2 regions of the Streptomyces sp. NPDC086519 genome follow, and region 2 is predicted to be linked to the other one. Evidence: riboswitches for the same ligand, from Rfam matches in the RefSeq annotation. Region 2 holds a riboswitch; the other holds the start of a gene.
What was found. Region 2 has a riboswitch for glycine ahead of gcvT (glycine cleavage system aminomethyltransferase GcvT). Riboswitches for the same ligand answer to the same signal wherever they lie in the genome.

Region 1: another riboswitch for glycine. It lies ahead of gcvP (aminomethyl-transferring glycine dehydrogenase); the one in region 2 lies ahead of gcvT (glycine cleavage system aminomethyltransferase GcvT).

Annotation. Positions count from the first base shown of each region.
Region 1 is NZ_JBFBJL010000114.1:1,294-13,151, reverse strand. Features, by position in the region: gene AB0P24_RS46105 (FHA domain-containing protein) at 1-631, shown strand, start outside; gene AB0P24_RS46100 (MerR family transcriptional regulator) at 676-1,413, shown strand; gene AB0P24_RS46095 (bifunctional nuclease family protein) at 1,505-1,978, shown strand; gene AB0P24_RS46090 (MerR family transcriptional regulator) at 2,244-2,888, shown strand; gene AB0P24_RS46085 (DNA polymerase IV) at 2,981-4,336, shown strand; gene AB0P24_RS46080 (PRC-barrel domain-containing protein) at 4,638-5,018, opposite strand; glycine riboswitch at 5,133-5,226, shown strand; gene gcvP (aminomethyl-transferring glycine dehydrogenase) at 5,405-8,290, shown strand; gene AB0P24_RS46070 (ABC transporter ATP-binding protein) at 8,368-9,504, opposite strand; gene modB (molybdate ABC transporter permease subunit) at 9,501-10,349, opposite strand; gene modA (molybdate ABC transporter substrate-binding protein) at 10,346-11,173, opposite strand; gene AB0P24_RS46055 (molybdopterin-dependent oxidoreductase) at 11,379-11,858, shown strand, end outside.
Region 2 is NZ_JBFBJL010000037.1:70,733-82,590, reverse strand. Features, by position in the region: gene AB0P24_RS30245 (ABC transporter permease) at 1-766, opposite strand, end outside; gene AB0P24_RS30240 (ABC transporter substrate-binding protein) at 877-2,670, opposite strand; gene AB0P24_RS30235 (ABC transporter permease) at 2,742-3,749, opposite strand; gene AB0P24_RS30230 (hypothetical protein) at 4,405-4,728, shown strand; gene AB0P24_RS30225 (enhanced serine sensitivity protein SseB C-terminal domain-containing protein) at 4,795-5,592, opposite strand; gene AB0P24_RS30220 (enhanced serine sensitivity protein SseB) at 5,772-6,563, opposite strand; gene AB0P24_RS30215 (AAA family ATPase) at 6,681-7,349, opposite strand; glycine riboswitch at 7,539-7,637, shown strand; gene gcvT (glycine cleavage system aminomethyltransferase GcvT) at 7,796-8,923, shown strand; gene gcvH (glycine cleavage system protein GcvH) at 9,047-9,424, shown strand; gene glyA (serine hydroxymethyltransferase) at 9,464-10,726, shown strand; gene AB0P24_RS30195 (L-serine ammonia-lyase) at 10,783-11,858, shown strand, end outside.

The DNA.
Region 1 (11,858 bases), on a different contig from region 2:
GCAACCGTCAACCTCAGGTGCGGGTGGAGGGTTCGCCTCCGGCCCGTACGCGTCCAACGCCCCGGCGGGGCAGCCGCGGCAGGAGGATCCGTCCATGTCGGCCCTGGTTTGTACGAGGTGCGGTAACCGCAACGCGGAGAACGCCCGCTTCTGCTCCAATTGTGGAGCCCCGCTGCGTGCGGGTGCGGTCCCCGAGCGTGCGTCGGAGACGACGTCCACGATCTCGATCTCCGGTCTGGAGGCCTACGACGCCGAGGTCACCGGTCAGACCCAGATGCCGTCGCTCTCGCCCGAGGCGCAGGCGGCGGTCGACGCGCTGCCGCTCGGCTCCGCGCTGCTGGTCGTGCGCCGTGGCCCGAACTCGGGCAGCCGCTTCCTGCTGGACAGCGATCTGACCACGGCCGGCCGCCACCCGCAGAGCGACATCTTCCTGGACGACGTGACGGTCTCGCGCCGGCATGTGGAGTTCCGCCGCCAGCCGGACGGCTCGTTCACGGTGGCCGACGTCGGCAGCCTCAACGGCACGTACGTCAACCGGGAGCGCATCGACCAGGTCGCTCTGTCGAACGGCGACGAGGTCCAGATCGGCAAGTACCGGCTGGTCTTCTACGCGAGCCGGCAGGGCATCTGACCGCGCGCCGGACCTCGTCCGGGGGACCCCAGGGAAGAAGGTCCATGCTGCACACACCGAGCGGCGGTGCCGGTCACGGCGCCGCCGCCACGGAACCCGGGCTGATGAGCATCGGCACGGTGCTGAACGTGCTGCGCGACGAGTTCCCCGAAGTCACCGTCTCCAAGATCCGCTTCCTGGAGTCGGAAGGGCTCATCGAGCCGCGCCGCACCCCTTCCGGCTACCGGAAGTTCAGCGCCGGGGACGTGGAGCGCCTCGGACACGTCCTGCGGATGCAGCGGGACCACTATCTGCCGCTCAAGGTCATCCGGGAGTACCTGGAGGCCATGGAGCGCGGCGAGGCGGTCCAGCTGCCCGTGCTGGGGCGGCAGCGGGACGGCGAGGCCGTGCCGACGGCCGCCGAGGCCCCGGCGGTCGCCCGGATCGGCCGGCACGAGCTGCTCGCGGCCGCCGGCATCGACGAGGACCGCCTCGCGGAGTGGGAGTCGTACGGGCTGATCGCTCCGCTGGAGGACGGCGTGTACGACGCCGAGACGGTCACCGTGGCCTCGCTCGTGACCGAGCTGGGGCGGTTCGGGATCGAGCCGCGCCATCTGCGGGTGATGAAGGCCGCCGTCGACCGCGAGGCCGGCCTGGTGGACCAGGTGGTGGCCCCGCTCAAGCGCCATCGCAATCCGCAGACCAGGGCCCATGCGGAGGCCCGTACGAAGGAGCTGGCGGCGCTCACGGTGAAGCTGCACGCCGCGCTGGTGCAGACCGCCCTCGGGGTGCGGCTGCCGTGAGCGGCACGACAGGGCCCGGGGGGAGGCCGGATCGGGCCCGCGTTCCGGGCCCGACTACCCAAACGTCCCGGGCACGGCCTAGGGTTGCTGTGTGAACGAGCTCGATGTCGTAGGTGTCCGGGTGGAAATGCCCTCCAACCAACCGATCGTGCTCCTGCGCGAAGTGGGAGGCGACCGTTACCTCCCCATCTGGATCGGGCCGGGGGAGGCGACGGCGATCGCGTTCGCCCAGCAGGGCATGGCGCCCGCCAGGCCGCTGACCCACGACCTGTTCAAGGACGTGCTGGAGGCCGTCGGCCAGGAGCTCACCGAAGTGCGCATCACGGATCTGCGTGAAGGCGTCTTCTACGCGGAGCTGGTCTTCGCCAGCGGGGTCGAGGTGAGCGCCCGTCCGTCCGACGCCATAGCGCTGGCGCTGCGCACCGGAACGCCGATCTACGGCAGTGACACGGTGCTGGACGACGCGGGCATCGCGATCCCGGACGAGCAGGAGGACGAGGTGGAGAAGTTCCGCGAGTTCCTCGACCAGATCTCGCCCGAGGACTTCGGCACCAGCAGCCAGTAGCGAACCGAACGGCGCGTCATCTGCCGGAGGGTCGGCGACGGGCCGGTGGGCGGCTGTCACAGCCGAAACTCATGGGTAATTGCCAGCGGCCACTGAGAGCGTCCTACGGCTCCCCGCCAGAGCATTCGGCTAGCCTTTCCCCGCGGTGGGGCACGGGAAACCACTCCTAGGGTGATTATCACTCGGCGTGCCGAGTGTGGCGATCGTTGACGCACCCCTGGTGACTGCCTACCGTCGAGAAGGCAGGTCAAGGACGGAGGTCGGCGTGAGAAGCAGCGGCGACGGTATGGCTGGGGGTGCCCCCGGACGCGGTTTCGGGGAGAGCGGTCCGTCCCCGCTTCACAGCAGCACCGCCGGTCACGCCCCACAGCGGCCGACCGCGGTGCCGAGCGGCGGAGGGGCGGCGTCGATGGCGACCGAGGAGATCGGCTACCGCGGGCCCACGGCCTGTGCGGCGGCCGGCATCACCTACCGGCAGCTCGACTACTGGGCCCGCACCGGCCTGGTCGAGCCCAGCGTGCGGCCTGCCTACGGGTCGGGCACCCAGCGGCTGTACAGCTTCCGGGACGTCGTCGTCCTGAAGATCGTCAAGCGGTTCCTGGACACCGGGGTCTCCCTCCAGAACATCCGCACCGCCGTCCAGCACCTGCGGGAACGCGGTTTCCGTGACCTGGAGCGGATGACCCTCATGAGCGACGGCGCCACGGTCTACGAGTGCACCTCACCGGACGAGGTCCACGCCCTGCTCCAGGGCGGTCAGGGCATCTTCGGGATCGCGGTCGGCGTGGTCTGGCGCGACGTGGAAAGCGCGCTCTCCCAGCTGCACGGCGAGCGCGTCGACACCGGGGAGACCCTGGTGGGACACAACCCCGCCGACGAACTGGCCAGACGGCGCAACCGGGCGGTCTGAAGTCCTCGCCCGAAGCCCCTTGGGCTTCTACTGATGCCCCGGCACGGGTCCGTGCCGGGGCATTGTCAGTGGCGTGGTGCAGCATCGGAGATGTGAGAAACGCGCCCACGATCCTGCATCTCGACATGGACGCCTTCTTCGCCTCGGTGGAGCAGGCGTCCAAGCCGAGCCTGCGCGGGAAGGCCGTGGTCGTGGGCGGGCTCGGACCGCGCGGTGTGGTGGCCACCGCGTCGTACGAGGCCCGGGTGTTCGGGGTGCACTCCGCGATGCCGATGGCGCAGGCGCGGCGGCTGGCGCCGAACGCCGCGTATCTGGTGCCGCGCTTCGGACTGTACCGGTCGATCAGCGAGCAGGTGATGGCGCTGCTGCGGGGGCTCTCGCCGCTGGTGGAGCCACTCAGCCTGGACGAGGCGTTCGTGGACCTGGAGGCCGCTGAGGCGGCCTGGGACGCGACATCGGCGCGGCTGGTGGGGGAGAGGCTGCGCACGGACATACGGACCGTGACGGGGCTCTCCGGGTCCGTCGGGCTCGCCGCCTCCAAGATGCTCGCGAAGATCGCCTCCGAGCAGGCCAAGCCGGACGGGCTGGTGCTGATCGAGCCGGGCACCGAGCGGGCGATGCTGGGGCCGATGCCGGTGCGGATTCTGCCGGGGGTGGGGCCGGCGACGGGAGACCATCTGCGGCGGGCCGGGATCACCACGGTCGACGAGATCGCCGAGGCAGGGGAGGACGAGCTGGTCCGGCTGCTCGGCAAGGCCCACGGCCACGCCCTGTACGCCATGGCGCTCGCGCACGACGAGCGGCCCGTGGTCGCCGAGCGGGAGACCAAGTCGGTGTCGGTCGAGGACACCTACGACGTGGACATCCACGACCGGATGCGCGTGGGTCTTGAGGTGCAGCGGCTGGCCGACCGGTGTGTGCGGCGGCTGCGGGGGGCCGGGCTGTCGGGGCGGACCATCGTGCTGAAGGTACGGCGGTACGACTTCTCGACGCTGACCCGGTCGGAGACGCTCAGGGGCCCGACCGACGACCCGGCGGTGGTGCGGGAGGCGGCCGGGCGGCTGCTGGACTCGGTGGACACGACGGGTGGTGTGCGACTGCTGGGGGTGGGCGTGTCGGGGCTGGCCGACTACACGCAGGAGGACCTGTTCGCGCAGGCGGCGGCCGGGGAGGGGGCGGCGGAGTTTGCGGCGGAGGAGGACGTGGCGGAGCCGGTCGCCGAGCGGGAGGCGGCCGCCGAGCGGCGGTGGCCTGCGGGGCACGATGTGCGGCATGCCGAGTACGGGCACGGGTGGGTGCAGGGGAGCGGGCTGGGGCGGGTGACGGTGCGGTTCGAGACGCCGGGGTCTGTGGGGCCGGGGAGGGTGCGGACGTTTCGGGTCGATGACCCTGAGCTGGAGCCGGCGGAGCCGTTGCCGTTGGTTCCGGTTGACGGGGTGGGTGCGTGACCGGGGTGTGGGCCGGGGGCGGGGGGTTTCACTCGCCCGCGTTGGCGGGGTGCCGCTGCGCCCACCCGTGCCGCCCCAGCGGCACGACTGCCCGCAGTTGGGGTTGGCGGGGTGCCGCTGCGCTGATCCGTGCCGCCCGAGCGGCACGACTGCCCGCAGTTGGGAAGCTGACGCGACTGTAGCGCCCCGTCAGGGGCGCTCGGGGTGCCCCCGGCCGAAGGCTGGGGGAGGAACTGCGCGACCGGCCCACACCGGCCGCGGCCGAAACGCGAGCGAACCCGGCGTCGGTCTCACGTCGGTCTCATGCCCCCGCGTCCTCCGTCCCCGCCAGCTTCCCGAAGTCGTGGTCCGGGTGGGCGTGGGGCGGGGGAGTCGTGTCGAGGCCGTAGTGGTGGTAGAGCTGGAGTTCCTGTTCCGGGGAGAGGTGGCGGCCCACGCCGAAGTCGGGGGCGTCTTTGATCAGGGCGCGGTCGAAGGGGACGTGGAGGGTGCCCTCGACCAGCTCGCTGGGCTCCAGGGGCACGAAGGCGTCCCGGGAGAACAGGCCGGTGCGTATGGCCGCCCACTCCGGCACGCCCGTCGCGTCGTCGAGGTACACCTCGTCGATCGTGCCGATCTTCGTGCCGTTGCGGTCGAACGCCTTGCGGCCGATCAGGTTGCGCGGATCGATGTCGGTCTGCACGGGCCCTCCACTTGGTCGCAACTCATCCGTAAGCACTACAAAAGAGCACATTCAAGGAGGCGGCCACTCGAAGGCTCCGGCGTTGCCCTCGCTGGTAGGCTGGCAAGCGGCTGCTGACCCCGTGCGGGAGAGTCCTCCGGGCAACCGGAGGCGCCGAAGGAGCAACTCCTCCCCGGAATCTCTCAGGCTCACGTACCGCACGGACGAGGTCACTCTGGAAAGCAGGGCGGATGTCGACGGTGTCCGCTCTCACCGACGGTGAAAGCTGGTAGTCCGCAAGGGCGCACCGGTGAAGCTCTCAGGTTGAGATGACAGAGGGGGAGGCCGTCGGGGTGCCCGTGCCGGGGTACCCCTCAAAGGTCGCGTCAGACCAGGAGGCCTCCGCAATGACCGCCCAGCGTATTCCGCTCTCCGCGCTTGAGCAGGGTATTCCCTTCGAGCAGCGCCATATCGGCCCCGACCACGAGGCCCGGGCCAAGATGCTCGCCCAGGTCGGGTACGGCTCGCTCGACGACCTGACCGCGGCCGCCGTGCCGGACGTGATCAAGAACGCCGACCGGCTGGAGCTGCCCGGCGCCCGGACCGAGGCCGAGGTGCTGGCCGAGCTGCGGTCGCTGGCCGACCGGAACCAGGTGCTCGACTCGATGATCGGGCTGGGCTACTACGGGACCTTCACGCCGCCCGTCATCCTGCGCAACGTCATGGAGAACCCTGCCTGGTACACGGCCTACACGCCGTACCAGCCGGAGATCTCCCAGGGCCGTCTGGAAGCCCTGCTGAACTTCCAGACCATGGTCGCCGACCTCACCGGGCTGCCCACCTCCGGTGCCTCGCTGCTCGACGAGGGCACGGCCGCCGCCGAGGCCATGGCCCTGTCGCTGCGCATGGGCAAGAACAAGAAGGGCGTCTTCGTCGTCGACGCGGACGCGCTGCCGCAGACCATCGCCGTGATCCAGACCCGGGCCGAGCCGTCGGGCGTGGAGGTCGTGGTCGCCGACCTCGCGGACGGCATCCCGGCGGACCTCGCCGCGCGGGAGATCAACGGGGTGCTCGTCCAGTACCCCGGCGCCTCCGGTGCCGTACGCGACATCAAGGCCGTCGTCGAGCAGGCGCACGAGGCCGGCGCGCTCGTCACCGTCGCCGCCGATTTGCTGGCGCTGACCCTGCTGACCTCACCGGGCGAGCTGGGGGCCGACATCGCCGTCGGCACCACCCAGCGGTTCGGTGTGCCGATGGGCTTCGGCGGGCCGCACGCCGGTTACATGGCGGTCCGCGAGAAGTTCGCGCGCAGCCTGCCCGGGCGGCTCGTGGGCGTCTCCGTGGACGCCGACGGGAACAAGGCGTACCGGCTGGCGCTGCAGACCCGCGAGCAGCACATCCGGCGGGAGAAGGCCACCAGCAACATCTGCACCGCGCAGGTGCTGCTCGCCGTGATGGCCGGCATGTACGCCGTCTACCACGGCCCCGACGGGCTCAAGGCCATCGCCCAGCGCACGCACCGGTACGCCACGATCCTCGCCGCGGGCCTCAAGGCCGGCGGGGTCGAGATCGTGCACGGCGCCTACTTCGACACGCTCACCGCCCGCGTGCCCGGCAAGGCCGCAGAGATCGTCGCCGCCGCCCGCCGCAGCGGCGTCAACCTGCGGCTCGTCGACGCCGACCACGTCTCCATGGCCTGCGACGAGACCACCACCCGCGCCCAGCTGGGTGCCGTCTGGACGGCCTTCGGCGTCGAGGGAGACGTCGAGGCGCTGGACGCGGTCACCGAGGACACGCTGCCCGAGGCACTGCTGCGCACCGACGGCTACCTGACCCACCCCGTCTTCCGGCAGCACCGCTCCGAGACCGCGATGCTGCGGTACCTGCGCAGGCTCGCCGACCGGGACTACGCGCTGGACCGCGGCATGATCCCGCTGGGCTCCTGCACCATGAAGCTCAACGCGACCACCGAGATGGAGCCGGTCACCTGGCCCGAGTTCGGGCAGCTGCACCCGTTCGCGCCCGCCGAGCAGGCCCAGGGGTACCTGACCCTCATCCGGGAGCTGGAGGAGCGCCTCGCGGAGGTCACCGGGTACGACAAGGTGTCGCTGCAGCCCAACGCCGGGTCCCAGGGCGAGCTCGCCGGGCTGCTCGCCGTACGCGCCTACCACCGCGCAGGCGGCGACGAGCAGCGGACCGTGTGCCTGATCCCGTCCTCCGCGCACGGCACCAACGCCGCCAGCGCCGTGATGGCCGGGATGAAGGTCGTCGTCGTGAAGACCGCCGAGGACGGCGAGATCGACGTCGCGGACCTGCGGGCGAAGATCGAGCAGTACCGCGACGAGCTCGCGGTACTGATGATCACCTATCCGTCCACGCACGGGGTGTTCGAGGAGCACGTCGCCGAGATCTGCGCGCAGGTGCACGAGGCCGGCGGTCAGGTGTATGTGGACGGGGCCAACCTGAACGCCCTGGTCGGGGTCGCCAAGCCGGGGCACTTCGGCGGGGACGTCTCCCACCTCAACCTGCACAAGACCTTCTGCATCCCGCACGGCGGCGGTGGTCCGGGGGTCGGCCCGGTGGCCGTACGGGCCCACCTGGCGCCGTACCTGCCGAACCACCCGCTGCAGCCCGCCGCCGGGCCGCAGACCGGTGTCGGGCCGATCTCGGCCGCGCCGTGGGGGTCCGCGGGGATCCTGCCGATCTCGTGGGCGTACGTCCGGCTCATGGGCGGCGAAGGACTGAAGCGGGCCACGCAGGTGGCCGTGCTCAGCGCCAACTACGTCGCCAAGCGGCTGGAGCCGCACTACCCCGTGCTCTACACCGGGCCCGGCGGGCTCGTCGCGCACGAGTGCATCATCGACCTGCGGCCGCTGACCAAGGCGACCGGAGTGAGCGTCGACGACGTCGCCAAGCGGCTCATCGACTACGGCTTCCACGCGCCGACGATGTCCTTCCCGGTGGCCGGCACGCTGATGATCGAGCCGACCGAGTCCGAGGACCTCGGCGAGCTGGACCGGTTCTGCGAGGCGATGATCGCCATTCGGGCGGAGATCGACAAGGTCGGGGCGGGGGACTGGCCCGCCGACGACAACCCGCTGCGTGGCGCTCCGCACACCGCGGGCGCGCTGGGCGGCGAGTGGCAGCACGCGTACAGCCGGGAGGAGGCCGTCTTCCCCGGCGGGGTGTCCGCCGCCGACAAGTACTGGCCGCCGGTGCGCCGCATCGACCAGGCCTTCGGCGACCGGAACCTGGTGTGCTCGTGCCCGCCGCTGGACGCGTACGAGGACTGACGTCCAGGGACGCCCAAGGACGCCGAGGACCGCGCACGGTTCGGCACAGGCCCCGCTTCGGCGGGGCCTGTGCCGTTCTACGCCGGGTAGGCGTGCGTCTGGGTCGCCTTCACCGTCGCCCAGACCGGGGCCCCCGGGTGCAGGTCCAGTTCGGCGGCGGCGACCGTGGTGAGGTCGGCGGCGAGGGCGAGCTCGCCGGTCAGATCGGCGCGGATCTGGTCACCGTGGGTCTCCAGGCCCGCCACCTCGCAGCGCCAGAGGTTGCGGGCGCTGGCGCCGGTGGGACGGTCCCGGAAGAGGGTGACGGCGCTCGGCGGGAACGCGACGAAGACGTCACCGGTGAGGTCCTCGGTGGTGGTGATCGCGGGGCCCGTGGCCAGCTCGACGGTGTGGCCGTCGGCGCGGCCTCGGTAGAGGTTGAGGCCGACCAGGTGGGCGATGTAGTCGGTGCGCGGATGGCGGGCGATGTCGGCGGGCGTGCCCTCCTGGACGACCCGGCCGTCTTCGATGACGGTCAGGCGGTCGGCCAGCACCATGGCGTCCAGCGGGTCGTGCGTGACCAGTACGGCCACCGCCTCGAACTCGGCCAGGTGGCGGCGGAGCTGGGAACGTACGTCGAGGCGGGTGCGGGCGTCGAGGGCGGCGAGGGGTTCGTCCAGGAGCAGCAGGCGGGGGCGGGTGGCCAGGGCGCGGGCCAGCGCGACGCGCTGGGCCTGGCCGCCGGAGAGCCGGCGGGGTTTGACGCCGGCGTGCTCGGCGAGCCCCATGCGGTCCAGCCAGGCGGCGGCCTCGGTGCGCGCCTCGGTCCTTGTGGCGCCTTGGCAGCGGGGGCCGAAGGCGACGTTGTCGAGGGCCGTGAGGTGGGGGAAGAGGAGGTAGTCCTGGAAGACGACGCCCACCGGGCGGGACTCGGGGGGCGTACGGTCCAACTCCGTGCCGTCCAGGCGGAGATGGCCGGCGGTGAGGGGGGTGAGGCCGGCCAGGGCGCGCAGGGCGGTGGTTTTTCCGGCGCCGTTGGGGCCGAGGAGGGCGACGACCTCGCCGGGGGCGGCGGTGAGGGTGATGTCCAGGCGGAAGGCGGGGCGGGTGACGACGAGGTGCGCGTGGAGGCCGGTGGTGTCCGGCCGCGGGTGGGTGCGGGGTGGCTGCGTGCCGTCCGCTGCCGTGGGGTGTGCGTTGGTCATCGGGGTGTTCGTCCGGCGGGTCGTCCTCATGATGCCGTCATCCAACGGTCGCGCAGCGCCGCGAGTACGGCGATCGACACCGCCAGCAGGACCAGGCTGAGCGCGATCGCCGCGTCGGGGTCGTTCTGCAGGGCGAGGTAGACGGCGAGGGGCATGGTCTGGGTGCGGCCGGGGAAGTTGCCGGCGAAGGTGATCGTCGCTCCGAACTCGCCGAGGGCGCGGGCCCAGGCCAGGACCGCGCCGGCCGCGATGCCGGGCGCGATGAGGGGGAGCGTGACCCGGCGGAACGCCGTGAAGCGGGAGGCGCCCAGGGTGGTGGCCGCCTCCTCGTAGCGGGGGTCGGCGGCGCGGAGCGTGCCCTCGACGCTGATCACCAGGAAAGGCATGGCCACGAAGGACTCGGCGACCACCACGCCCGCCGTGGTGAACGGGAGGGTGATGCCGAACCAGGCGTCCAGCCACTGGCCGACCACCCCGTTGCGGCCGAGGGCGAGGAGGAGGGCCACACCGCCCACCACCGGGGGCAGGACGAGGGGGAGGGTGACGAGAGCCCGTACGACACCCCGGCCGGGGAACTTCGTGCGAGCCAGCAGCCAGGCCAGGGGGACGCCCAGGACCAGGCTCACGCCCGTCGCCGCCGTCGCGCTGACCAGGGAGAGCTGGAGGGCCTGCCACACCTGCGTGCTGGTCAGCAGGGACGGGAGGCTGTTCCAGGGCGCCCGCACCAGCAGGGCGACCAGCGGCAGGAGCAGGAAGGCCAGGGCTGCCGCTCCGGGGAGGAGGAGCGGTAGCGGTACGGCCGGCCGAAACCGCCGGCGCCGGGGGCCGCCCGTGAGGGTGCCCGCCGCGGCGCCGGACTCGTCGGTCTTCGTCACGGCTTGAGGAACCCTGCGGCGTTCAGGACCTGCTGGCCCTCGGCGGACCGCACCAGGGCGATGAACGCCTTGGCCACCGTGGGGTTCGGGGCGTTCTTGAGAAGGGCGATCGGGTAGTCGTTGATCGCGTCGGCGGACTCGGGGAACTCCACACCCTCCACCTTGCCGCCGGCCGCCCGCACGTCGGTCCGGTAGACGACCGCCGCGTCGGCCTCCTTCAGCACCACCTTGTTGAGCGCGGACTTCACGTCCGCCTCGTAGGAGACCGGGGTGAGCTTGAGCTTGCCGGCGTCCAGGGCCTTCTGCGCGGCGGCACCGCACGGCACCGTCCTGTCGCAGAGCACGACCTTCAGCGACGACTTGGTGAGGTCCTTCAGGGAGGAGATCTTGTCGGGGTTGCCCGGCAGGGTGGCGATCTCCAGCTGGTTGCGGACGAAGGTGGCCGGCGTCGTCGCGGTGTCCTTCTTGTCCGTCACTATCGCCATGGTCTTGGGGCTCGCGGCGGCGAAGACGTCGGCCGGGGCACCGCTGGTGATCTGCGCGGCGAGGGTGTCACTGCCGCCGAAGCTGAAGTTGACCTCGGTGCCCGGGTGGGCCTTCTCGAAGTCCGACTTCAGGGTCGTGAAGCTCTCCTGGAGCGAGGCCGCCGCGAACACGGTGATCGAGCCCGACAGCTTGGGTGTCGCCGCCGACGACGTGTCCGACTTCGTCGTCGCCGAGGAGTCGTCGGCGGAGGAGGAACAGGCGCTCAGGGCCAGCAGGGCCGCGACCGAGGCACCGGCCACCTGGAGCGTCCGCCGGGTCCGGCGCACGGAACGGGTCATCACGAGTGAACTCCTCCGATGTCATGAGAAAACTGTCGCGCCCTGCTGCGACCTGGGTACCAGCCGCCTGGCGATGATACTGCCGCATTTGCCAGCCGTAAGTCTTCTGTCGCATCGCATGAGCCGCATACTTGCGGCCTGAATCTGGCATGTGCGTTTGTACGGTGACGTGCCGTGGGTACCGTCATCCGGGAGGTGGCCGCTCATGACGCTCGCCGAACTCGTCCTCACCGGAGACCTGGCACGACCGGCCCGGCTGACCGTGCCCGACCTCCTGCGCTGGCCCCAGCACCGGGTGCGGGTCAGCTTCGAGTGCGCCACCAGCGGAATCCAGCGCCACGGCTTCACCGGCCCACGGCTGTACGACGTCCTCGCCGACGCCGGACCCGGATTCGACCCCGGCCGGCGCAAGGACCGGCTCCGCTTCCTCATCGCGGTCACGGGTGGCGACGGGCACCATGCGCTGCTCTCCTGGGCCGAGATCGACCCCGATTTCGCCCACGCCCCCGTTCTGCTCGGTGTCAGCATCGACGGCACCCCGCTGGACCGGCCGGGCCCGCAGCTGGTGCTTCCGCAGGACCGCTGCGGGGCCCGGCACATCAGCGGCATCACGGAGATACGGGTGGACGGGGAGTACGGCGCCCGGCCTCCGGCGCCCGCCACACCCGGTCGCGTGTCAGCGACA
Region 2 (11,858 bases):
GCGTCATCGTGGAGCGCATGGCGTGCTTGCCGATGACGACCTGCTCCTTGAGGCCCTTCGCGCGGGCCGTGCGGATGTAGTCCTCGCCGAGGATCTCCAGCATGGTGGCGCGGGTGATCCGGGCGTACATCGCCGCGTACAGGAAGGCGAGGGTGATCCAGGGCAGGATCATGCCGCCCAGCCAGCCGCTGAAGCTCTGGTCGAGGGGCACGTACTTGCCGTTGATCCAGTTCAGTCCGTAACTGAAGATCGCGAGCGAGAGGAGGCCCGTGAAGTAGATCGGCAGGGAGACTCCGCCGAGCGCGACGACCATCGCGCCGCGGTCCCAGATGCTGCCCCGCTTGAGCGCGGAGAGCACACCCGCCGCGACGCCGAAGACGAGCCACAGCACGGCGGCACCGAGCGCGAGACCCAGGGTCACCGGGAAGCGGTCGGTGAGCACCGGCCAGACGGCCTGCTCGCTGCGGAAGGAGTAGCCGAAGCAGGGCGCGGCACAGTGCGTCACATCGCCGCCGGCCGCGTAGGTGCGGCCCACGAAGATGCCCTTGAAGAAGTGCCAGACCTGCACGAAGATCGGGTCGCTCAGACCCAGCTTCGTCCGCACGGCCTCCACCGACGCGGGGTCCGCCTGCTTGCCCACGAAGCTCGTGGCGATGTCCACGCCCGCCCACTTGGGGACGAGGAAGAAGATGCAGAAGACCACCAGGATGATGACCACCAGCATCACTGCGGCGGCGAACAGCCGCCTGATGAGGTAAGCGAGCACAGCTAACGGCCCGCCGCGGACCGCGGGCCGCCTGAGGTCTTCAGACGGCCCGCGGTCTCGCCGCGCCGGCCTTCACCTGCCTTTCGTGCCGTACGGCGGGTGTACCGGGATTACTTCGTGGACTTCAGGCCGATGTTGACGAAGTCGTAGTAGCCGCTGAACGCGTCCGTCGTGTAGACGTTGGCGATCCGCGAGGAACGCCAGTTCAGGAGCTTCTCGAAGACGAAGGGCAGGTAGTAGCCGCCCTCCATGACCTTGTGGTTGATCTGGGTGGCGATCTGCGTCTTCTTCGCCTCGTCCAGCGTGGTGCTGTACTGGCTGAAGAGCCCGTCGATCGTCTTGTCCTTGATCAGGGCGAAGTTGTTGTTACCGCTCTGCAGGATGTAGCTGCTGTCCCACAGCGGGATGCCGTAGCCCTGGACGGTCGGGAAGTCCGGACCCCAGCCCATGATGATGATGCCGAGCTTCTTCTTCGCCACGTTGCTGGGGCTGCCGATGATGCCGGAGATCTGCGAGCCGTCGTACTGGTAGATGTCGGCCTGGATGCCGACCTTCTTCAGCGACTCCTGCAGGGACGTGGCCGTGGCCACCTCCTGCTGCTTGTTGCTGCGGACCGCGATCGTGGTCTTGAAGCCGTTCGGCTGACCGCAGGCCTTGAGCTCCTGCTTGGCCAGGTTCACGTTGCCGTTCTTGTTGGCGCCGGCGATCCCGTACGGGTCGTACTTCTGGCCCTCGCCACCCGCGACGGACGGCGGGAGCATGTTCGTACCGAGGTCACCACCGGCGACCGGGCCACCGCGGGCCGTCTGCAGCGACACGTGGTCGGCGGCGTAGACGACGGCCTTGCGGCAGTGGATGTTGTCGAACGGCTTGACGCTCTGCGGGAAGACCGCGTAGCGGATGAAGCCGGACACCGGGTTGTCCAGGTTGTCCTTGTGCTCCTTCAGGGCGATGGTGCGGCCCTGGGGGCCGAGGCCCGTCTGGCTGGCGTCGATGTCGTAGTCGCCGTTGATCAGGCGCTGGTCCATGTCGCTCTGGTTGGTGGAGATGTCCAGAGTGATCTTGTCCGGGTACGCCTTGCGGACCGGGTCCGAGGACGCCTTCCAGCTGGTGTTGCGGACCAGGACCAGCCCCTTGTTCGGGGTGTACGACTGGAACTTGTACGGGCCCGAGGAGAACGGGTGCAGGCCGTACTTGGACTTGGTGTCCTGGTCCTGGCGGACCGGGGACGCCGTGACCATCGCCAGGACTTCACGGAAGTCGGAGTTGGCGGTGGGCAGGTGGAAGACGATCGTCTTGGCGTCGGGCGTGGAGATCGCCTTCAGGCCGAGCTTGTCCTTCGAGGTGTCCTTGTACGGACCCTTGTAGGTGCCCTTGGGGTCGAGCATCTGCTGGAGGTAGATCGGACCACCGGACAGCACGTCCTGCGCCCAGACACGCTCGATGCCGTACTTGACGTCCTGGGAGGTGATGGCCTTGCCGTCCTCCCAGGTGATCCCGTCGCGCAGGTGGAAGGTGTACGTCTTGCCGTCGGCCGAGACCGTGCCCTCGTCCGTGGCGAGGTCCGGGGTGAGCTCGGCGCCCTTGGCGCCCGGCTCGGTCTTGTACGTGAGCAGCTGGCGGCTGTAGTAGCGCGCGAAGTCCCACATGAAGCCGTAGTAACCGCGGGTGGTGTCCCACGAGTCGGCGTCCTGGGGGCTCACGAACTTCAGGGTGCCGCCCTTCTTCACCTGCGCGGCCTGGGCGACCTTGTTGTTCGCGGCGTTGAAGCCGGCGGCGCCGTTCTTCGACCCCCCGTCGTCATTGCCACCGCCTCCGCACGCGGCCATGGCCAGCATGCCGGCGACCGCCGCAGCGGCGGCCAGCGCCTGCTTACGCCGCCCTGAGGTGCGTTGGGTAGTCACGATCTCGGATCCTCCGGTTTTGATGAGAGACCCCGTGCTGTGTGTGCCACGGGACGCTTGGGTGAGGCGGTTCAGCGGGAGCCCTTGGGGTCCAGCGCGTCCCGCACGCCGTCGCCGAACAAGTTGAAGGCCAGAACGGTGATGAAGATGGCCACGCCCGGGACGACCATGTACATGGGGTCCGAGTCGTAGTAGTCGATCGCGGTCGAGAGCATCTGGCCCCACGAGGAGGTGGGCGGCTTGACGCCCACACCGAGGAAGCTGAGCGCGGCCTCGGTCAGGATGTTGGTGGGGATCATCATCGTCGTGTAGACGATGATCGGCGCGACGAGGTTGGGCAGCAGTTCCTTGAACAGGATGTAGAACCGCCCCGCGCCCAGGGACCGGGCCGCCTCGACGTACTCGCGCTCGCGCATCGAGAGGGTCTGGCCGCGCACCACGCGGCCGATGTAGGGCCACCCGAAGAAGCCGATGACCAGGATCATCACGAACACCCGCACGTTGGAGCCGGACAGGCCCAGCATCGCGTCCGGCATGACGGAGACCAGCGCGATGATGAAGAGCAGCTGCGGGAAGGCCAGCAGGCCGTCCATGACGCGGCTGATGACCGAGTCGATCCAGCCGCCGAAGAAGCCGGCGAGGATGCCGAGCACGGTGCCGAACACGACGGCGACGATCGCGGACAGGAAGCCGACGAGGAGCGAGATCCGTGCGCCGTAGAGGATTCGGGCGAGGATGTCGCGGCCGTTGACGGGCTCGACGCCCAGCAGGTGGTCACCGCTGATGCCGCCCAACGACCCGGTGGGCGTGCCGAACAGCGGGTCGATCAGGTTCTCGTGGAAGGTGTCCGGGTCCTGCCCGATCAGGTTGGCGATCACTGGGGCGAGCAGGGCGACCACGACCAGGAGGAGCACCACGATGCCGCCCGCGAGGGCGAGCTTGTCTCGCTTGAGGCGCTCCCAGGCGATCCGGCCCAGGGAACGTCCCTGCACGGCCTTGTCGCCGGCGGTGGCAGCCGCCGCTTCTTCGGCCGCACTCGGGGCCGCTTCCGCGGTCGGCTCGTGCAATGGTGCCGTCATCTGGCAGGGACCCCTCTCAACCGGCGGTAGCCGGCTTGCACTTGCCGCTGGTAGCGGCATGATCACTCTCTCCTGGGCAGGGATGAACACCCCTTGGAGCGCGAGTCTTCAACGCTGCGGCGACCGGTTACCAGAGTTGACGGTGAATGGATGCGCAACCGTGATACGAGCATGGCGTTTCGTTATCCGAACGACGGGTAACGCCTGTCGGACAGGGGACAAAGGCGACAAGACATCACACCTGTCACCCAAAGCCCCCCATCTACGCGCAGAGACCCACCCGAGCCACGCCTCACCATTCAACCATCACCAGCAACCGCGTGACCCGCGTCACACCCCCGGGCGATACTTGCCCCACCTTGCTCGGCCATGAGCCATTCCCACCCCCTCACAGAAAACAAAATCAAGGCATTCGACAACCGGAACAAAGGCTCCGACAAACAGAATCGAGGGTTCCTTGAGGAAGGGCCGACCCTCCCGATTTTTCTTGGTTGATGCGCACACGCCACAGCGATGACTTCATGCCCCGTCAGCGAAACCCGCTGCACCAAGGGGAAACGGGCAATTACAAAAAGGCGTCGGGTGGCACGGTGGGCGGGTACGACGACAGCACGAAGGCCGCGACCCTGAAGTACACCCTCAGCTCAGCATCACCATGTCGCGGACGTCCGGCTGGACCTGCGGCGGCGGCCGGTCCGTCAAGTTCACGCTGGCCGAGATTTCAGGGAACGTCAAGTACGACGTTTTCAAGGCGAACACCAAGGGCGTCTCGGTGGAGCACGACCTCAGTGTGCCCGGAAAGCGCTACGGCTATGTGACGCCCGAGGCGGAATTCCAGAAGTTCCACATCGAGAAAGCGCATTACGGCGCGAACTGCAAGATCGCCGTCGACAAGGACTACGGCGTGTTCCACGCCGTCACCGCGAAGCTCTTCTGCTCCACGTGCGTTTCGAAGCACGCGTGCACACCGGAGCCGTGACCCGGTGACGGCGCCGCATGACACGGCTGTGGCCGCCTCTCGGTCGAGAGGCGGGCGCAGCCGTGTTCAGTAGGTTCCGGACACCGGCGGATACCCGTACCCCGAAGCCGGCGCCGGTGGCAGTGCCGCGTGGGCCTCGCGGTCGTAGAAGGGGCGTGCCGTCGCCCGCATCCACATCACGACCGGGTCGTACTCGTCGGTCATCGCCACCGTCGACACCGGCAGTCCGTCCGGCGCCGCGCCGATCGACTGCTGCATCATCGCCCGCACCGAGTCCACGGCCGGCGGCGACGTGTCGTACACGTCCAGGCCGATCGCGAGGTACGGCGCCCCGAGCGCCGGCTGGACCCAGGCGCGGCGCAGGGAGCGGACCGCGGGGGTACGGTGGGCGTTCTGCGTCAGCAGGGCGTAGAACTGCGGGACCTCGATGGCGGGTTCGGTGAGCCGCAGCGGGCCGGCCGGCTGGCGGTCCAGGCCGGTGGCGATGCGGCGCAGGTCCAGCCAGGGGATGCCGACGCCGCCGCCCGGGGCGTGCGGGTTGAGCCAGAGGCCGAAGTGGTCGGGGTAGAGCGTGCGGGCCACGTCGAGGCCGTCGACCACCTCGTACGACCGGTTCCAGCCGCTCGCGGAGAGTTCCTGGGCCGAGGTCACGCAGGGGGCGTAACCGTGGCCGTCGACCTCCATGTTCCCGTACTGGGCGTCGGGGGAGCCGGCCTGGCCATGCCAGAGCAGCATCCAGATCTGGCCGGAGGAGGGCGTGGCGAGGGCGCGGAGAAGTGCCTCGTAGGCGTCGTAGCGCCCGGGGGTTACCTGGCGCAGCATGTGCTCGACCTGTCCGGTCGCCGCGGTGCCGCTGGCGCTCACGTGTTACCGCCCCTTCATCTGGTGGCCCGCGTATGGAGGCCGCCCCGCGTTTGGAGACAGCTTAAGCGCCAGGGGAGGTGGCGCCGATTGTCCGTCGGCGGGTGCGGGTTTCGTCGTGGCTGAGCGCGCCCGGGCGGCGGAGCCGCGGATCGGCACGGCCCCGCGCCCCTGGGGCGCTGCTAGTGACCGTCCTGATAGAAGGGACGCACGTGGTCCCGCATCCAGTGGCCCACCGGGTCGTCCGCGACGTCCAGCAGGACCAGGTTCACCGGCCATCGCACCGGCACCCGGCCCAGCGCCTTGCCCAGGGCCTCCAGGGGCAGGGCGCGCAAGTCGCCCTCCCACTGGGAGAGCTCGACGCCCACGAACATCACGGGGTCCGCCGTCTCGATCGCGGCCAGGCAGCGGCGGGCCGTGGCGACCACGCCGGTCTGGGCGAACTCGGCCGACGCCGCGGCCAGGAAGTCCACCGGGTCGTCCTGCCAGTCCGGTTCGAAGAGGCGGACCCGGCCGCCGGAGGACGGGCCGTCCAGCTCGGTGTGGCCGACCCGGCACAGCTGGGCGACCGCCTCCGGCGGCAGCGGGACGCCGACCACCCCGCCGGGGTTGACCGCGATGCCGACCTGCGGGGGCAGACCGCGGGCGAACTCGACGGCCGGGGCGATCGTGTACGACAGGTGGGAGCCGGCCACCAGGCGGAACTGCTCCTCGGAGCTGAAGACCGGCACGTACACCTGGCCCGCTATCTCCGTCGTGGGCAGGTCCAGCGGGCCGCTGTGCGGGCCGCCGCCCTCCGGCAGCGGGATCCACAGGAAGCTCCGGCCCAGTACCTCGATGAGCCGGCCCGCCGCCGCGGGTACGCCGAGGGAGGCCGACAGGACCTCCTCCAGTTCGTTGCCGGGCCACCCGCCGTGTGGGTGGGGGTGTGCCTGTGCCGGGAAGTCCGCGGGAACGTCCGCCGGGAAGTCCATCTGCCTACCGCCTGCTGGAAACCACTGCTGCTGAGGCTGGAAAGGCTAGCGGGTGACACCGACAAAGCCACCCCACCAGCCGATTCGGCCCGGAAAGGGGATACCCGCACCGGCGGATCAGTTCGCGAAGGCGATCCGGCGCAGTACGTCCGCCGCGTCCCGGTCCAGCAGGACCGCCGAGCCGACGCCCTCGGGCAGTTCGCCCCTCTCCACCGCGCGCAGCAGCCGGCCGGCCGCCCGGCGGTGGCGCAGGAAGGCGTACCGGGAGACGCCCCGGCCGCGCTCGCGCTGCCCGTCCAGTGCCGTGCCGACGGTGACGTCCAGGAGGAGCAGGTGCAGGGTGCCGCCGCGACGGCGGGCCGCGCGGGCCAGCCAGTCGCGGACCCAGGCCTGGGTCCCGCAGTCGTGCACGACGACGCCTTCGCCGGCGCGAAGGGCCCGGCGCAGCCCGGCGTAGTGGGCGAGGCGGACCAGTGGGCGGTAGACGGCGTACGGCAGGAGGCGGGCCAGGCGGGCGTCCCAGCGGTCTCGGGTGTCCTGCGAGTCGATCCGTATCCCCTGCACGGTGCGGTGCATCAGGGTGGACTTGCCGCTGCCGGGCAGCCCGGTGACCACCACCAGGTCACGGGGGCCGAAGAGCAGGCCGTGCGGGCTGCGCCCGGCGCGGTCGCGCAGGTCGCGGACGACCGGCGCGGGGGGCTCGCCGCACCGCTCGCGGGCCAGGGCCGTCGGCTGCTGGGGCAGGGCGACGCCCGTCGTCGTGGCGTATGCCGTGGTCCTTGTCACCGTGACCGTCCTCCCTGGGGGCTCAGGAAAGGTTCTCCCCGCTTAATGTAAAGAGAAGGTAATGCATGGTGTCTCGCGATTCCGTGCCCGTCCTGCCACAGCCGCGTCACAGAGCCAGGAGCCGGGTCCGGCCTGCCGTGCGTCCGGACGGCGTGCAATGATGTCCGCGCCAACTGCATACCGGCCGCTTGAATCCGCGCGGGAGAGTCCCCAGCCGTCTTCGCTGGGGCGCCGAAGGAGCAAGTCCCTCCCTTGAATCTCTCAGGCCCCCGTTACCGCGCGGGCGAGGCACATCTGAAAAGCGGGCCGCTGTGTCAGTGGCTCCACCCAAGGTGCAAGCCGTGATCACATGCGTGGTCAGGGCGAACCTCTCAGGTTCCGATGACAGATGGGGAGGACAGACCTCGCCTGTCATGCCCTTGGGACCTCCGGGAGACGACCGACCGATGAGCAGTACCGATTCCGCCGCACCGCGCCGCACCGCGCTCGATGCCCTGCATCGCTCGCTCGGCGCCACCATGACCGACTTCGCCGGCTGGGACATGCCCCTGCGCTACGGCTCCGAGCGCGACGAGCACGTCGCGGTACGGACCAGGGCCGGGCTCTTCGACCTCTCCCACATGGGCGAGATCACCGTGACCGGCCCGCAGGCGGCCGAGCTGCTGAACCACGCCCTGGTCGGTGACATCGCCTCCGTGGGCGTCGGCCGCGCCCGCTACACCATGATCTGCCGCGAGGACGGCGGCATCCTGGACGACCTGATCGTCTACCGGCTCGCCGGGACCGAGTACCTGGTCGTCGCCAACGCCTCCAACGCCCAGGTCGTCCTCGACGCGCTCGTGGAGCGGTCCGCCGGCTTCGACGCCGAGGTGCGCGACGACCGGGACGCGTACGCCCTGATCGCCGTCCAGGGGCCCGAGTCGCCCGGGATCCTGAAGTCCCTGACCGACGCCGACCTGGACGGCCTGAAGTACTACGCGGGGCTGCCCGGCACCGTCGCCGGCGTCCCGGCGCTGATCGCGCGCACCGGCTACACAGGCGAGGACGGCTTCGAGCTGTTCGTGAAGCCGGAGCACGCGGTGGAGCTGTGGCAGGCGCTGACCGAGGCGGGTTCCCCGGTGGGCCTGGTGCCGTGCGGGCTGTCCTGCCGGGACACCCTGCGCCTGGAGGCGGGCATGCCGCTCTACGGGCACGAGCTGAGCACGGAGCTGACCCCCTTCGACGCCGGGCTCGGCCGGGTGGTCAAGTTCCAGAAGGAGGGCGACTTCGTGGGGCGCGCGGCGCTCGCCGAGGCCGCCGGGCGTGCGGAGCAGAACCCGCCGCGGGTGCTCGTCGGCCTGGTCGCCGAGGGCCGCCGGGTGCCGCGCGCCGGATATGCGGTGGTCGCCGGCGGCGAGGTCATCGGCGAGGTCACCTCCGGTGCCCCCTCCCCGACCCTGGGCAAGCCGATCGCCATGGCGTACGTCGACGCGGCGCACTCGGCGCCGGGCACGGCGGGCGTCGGCGTGGACATCCGGGGCAGTCACGAGCCGTACGAGGTCGTGTCGCTGCCGTTCTACAAGCGCCAGAAGTGATCGCCGCCACGAGCGTCGGCAACGGCCACCGGGCGTGATCCGGCCCACATCGCCGCTGATCACGCACGGTCCCAGCAGTCCCCCATTCACCAGCACTCCCCCGCGTACAGGAGAATTCAGGCCATGAGCAACCCCCAGCAGCTGCGTTACAGCAAGGAGCACGAGTGGCTGACGGCCGCCGAGGACGGCGTGGCGACGGTCGGCATCACGGAGCACGCGGCCAACGCGCTCGGTGACGTCGTCTTCGTCCAGCTCCCGGCGGTCGGCGACACGGTGAGCGCGGGCGAGTCCTGCGGCGAGCTGGAGTCGACCAAGTCGGTGTCCGACCTGTACGCGCCGGTCACCGGTGAGGTCACCGCGGTCAACGAGGACGTCGTCGAGGACCCGTCCCTGGTGAACTCGGCCCCCTTCGAGGGCGGCTGGCTGTTCAAGGTGCGCGTCACGGACGAGCCGGGCGACCTGCTCTCCGCCGACGAGTACACCGCCTTCACCGCCGGCTGAGAGCCGCAGCAGACCCCGGCCAAGGAGTCGTAGAAACAGATGTCCGTTCTGAACACGCCCCTGCACGAGCTCGACCCGGAGGTAGCCGCCGCGGTCGACGCCGAGCTGGAGCGCCAGCAGTCCACCCTGGAGATGATCGCCTCGGAGAACTTCGCTCCGCTCGCGGTCATGGAGGCGCAGGGCTCGGTCCTCACCAACAAGTACGCCGAGGGCTACCCGGGCCGCCGCTACTACGGCGGCTGCGAGCACGTGGACGTCACCGAGCAGATCGCCATCGACCGGGTGAAGGAGCTGTTCGGCGCCGAGTACGCCAACGTGCAGCCGCACTCCGGTGCCTCCGCCAACCAGGCGGCTCTGTTCGCGCTGGCCCAGCCCGGCGACACCATCCTGGGTCTGGACCTCGCCCACGGCGGCCACCTGACCCACGGCATGCGCCTGAACTTCTCCGGCAAGCAGTTCGACGTGGTCGCCTACCACGTCGACGACTCCGGTCTGGTCGACATGGCCGAGGTGGAGCGGCTCGCCAAGGAGCACCGGCCGAAGGTGATCATCGCGGGCTGGTCGGCGTACCCGCGCCGGCTGGACTTCGCGGAGTTCCGGCGGATCGCCGACGAGGTCGGGGCGTACCTGTGGGTCGACATGGCCCACTTTGCCGGCCTGGTGGCGGCGGGGCTGCACCCGAACCCGGTGCCGTACGCGGACGTGGTCACCTCCACCACCCACAAGACGCTGGGCGGCCCGCGCGGCGGCATCATCCTGGCGAAGAAGGACTTCGCGAAGAAGCTGAACTCGTCCGTCTTCCCGGGCTTCCAGGGCGGTCCCCTGGAGCACGTGATCGCGGCGAAGGCGGTCTCCTTCAAGGTCGCGGCCTCGGAGGACTTCAAGGAGCGCCAGCGCCGTACGGTGGACGGGGCGCGCATCCTGGCGGAGCGGCTCACCGCCGCCGACGCCCGCGAGGCCGGGGTGAACGTCCTGTCCGGCGGTACGGACGTGCACCTGATCCTCGTCGACCTGCGCGAGTCGGAGCTGGACGGACAGCAGGCCGAGGACCGTCTCCACGAGGTCGGCATCACGGTCAACCGGAACGCCGTCCCGAACGACCCGCGGCCGCCGATGGTCACCTCGGGTCTGCGGATCGGCACCCCGGCGCTGGCCACCCGCGGCTTCACGGCCGAGGACTTCGCCGAGGTCGCGGACGTGATCGCCGAGACGCTGAAGCCGTCCTTCGACGCCCAGGCGCTCAGGGCCCGGGTGGCGGCCCTGACCGACAAGTACCCGCTGTACCCCGGTCTCGACAAGTAGTTCCCTGGTGGGGGCACCCGATGGCGTGTGCCCCCGCTCTTTCCCGAGGAGTTCCCGTGGCCATCTCGGTCTTCGACCTGTTCTCGATCGGCATCGGCCCGTCGAGCTCCCACACCGTCGGGCCGATGCGCGCGGCCCGCATGTTCGCCCGCCGGCTGCGCAACGAGGGACTGCTGGCGCCCGTCACCTCGATACGCGCCGAGCTGTACGGCTCCCTCGGCGCGACCGGCCACGGCCACGGCACCCCGAAGGCGGTGCTGCTCGGCCTGGAGGGCGCCTCGCCGCGCACGGTGGACGTGGAGACGGCCGACGACCGCATCGAGACGGTCAAGAGCACGGGGCGCCTGTCGCTGCTCGGCGAGCACGAGATCGCGTTCTCCTTCGACGACGACCTGAAACTCCACCGCCGCAAGGCGCTCCCGTACCACGCGAACGGCATGACCCTCTGGGCGTACGACGCGCAGGGCGCCGAGCTCCTCTCCAAGACGTACTACTCGGTCGGCGGCGGGTTCGTCGTCGACGAGGACGCGGTCGGCGCGGACCGCATCGTGCTGGACGACACGGTCCTGAAGTACCCCTTCCGCACCGGCGACGAGCTGCTGCGCCTGACGAAGGACACGGGGCTGTCGATCTCCGCGCTGATGCTGGAGAACGAGCGGGCCTGGCGAACCGAGGAGGAGATCCGCGAGGGCCTGCTGGACATCTGGCGGGTGATGCGGGCCTGCGTCTCGCGCGGTATGTCCCGTGAGGGCATCCTGCCGGGCGGGCTCCGGGTGAAGCGCCGGGCCGCCGTGACCGCGCGCCAGCTGCGGGCCGAGGGCGACCCGTTGGCGCACGCGATGGAGTGGATCACGCTCTACGCGATGGCCGTGAACGAGGAGAACGCGGCCGGCGGCCGGGTCGTCACCGCCCCCACCAACGGCGCGGCCGGCATCATCCCGGCCGTCCTCCACTACTACATCAACTTCGTTCCCGGCGCCGACGAGGACGGAGTCGTCCGCTTCCTCCTCGCCGCCGGCGCGATCGGCATGCTCTTCAAGGAGAACGCGTCCATCTCCGGCGCCGAGGTCGGCTGCCAGGGCGAGGTCGGCTCGGCCTGCTCGATGGCGGCGGGCGCCCTCGCCGAGGTCCT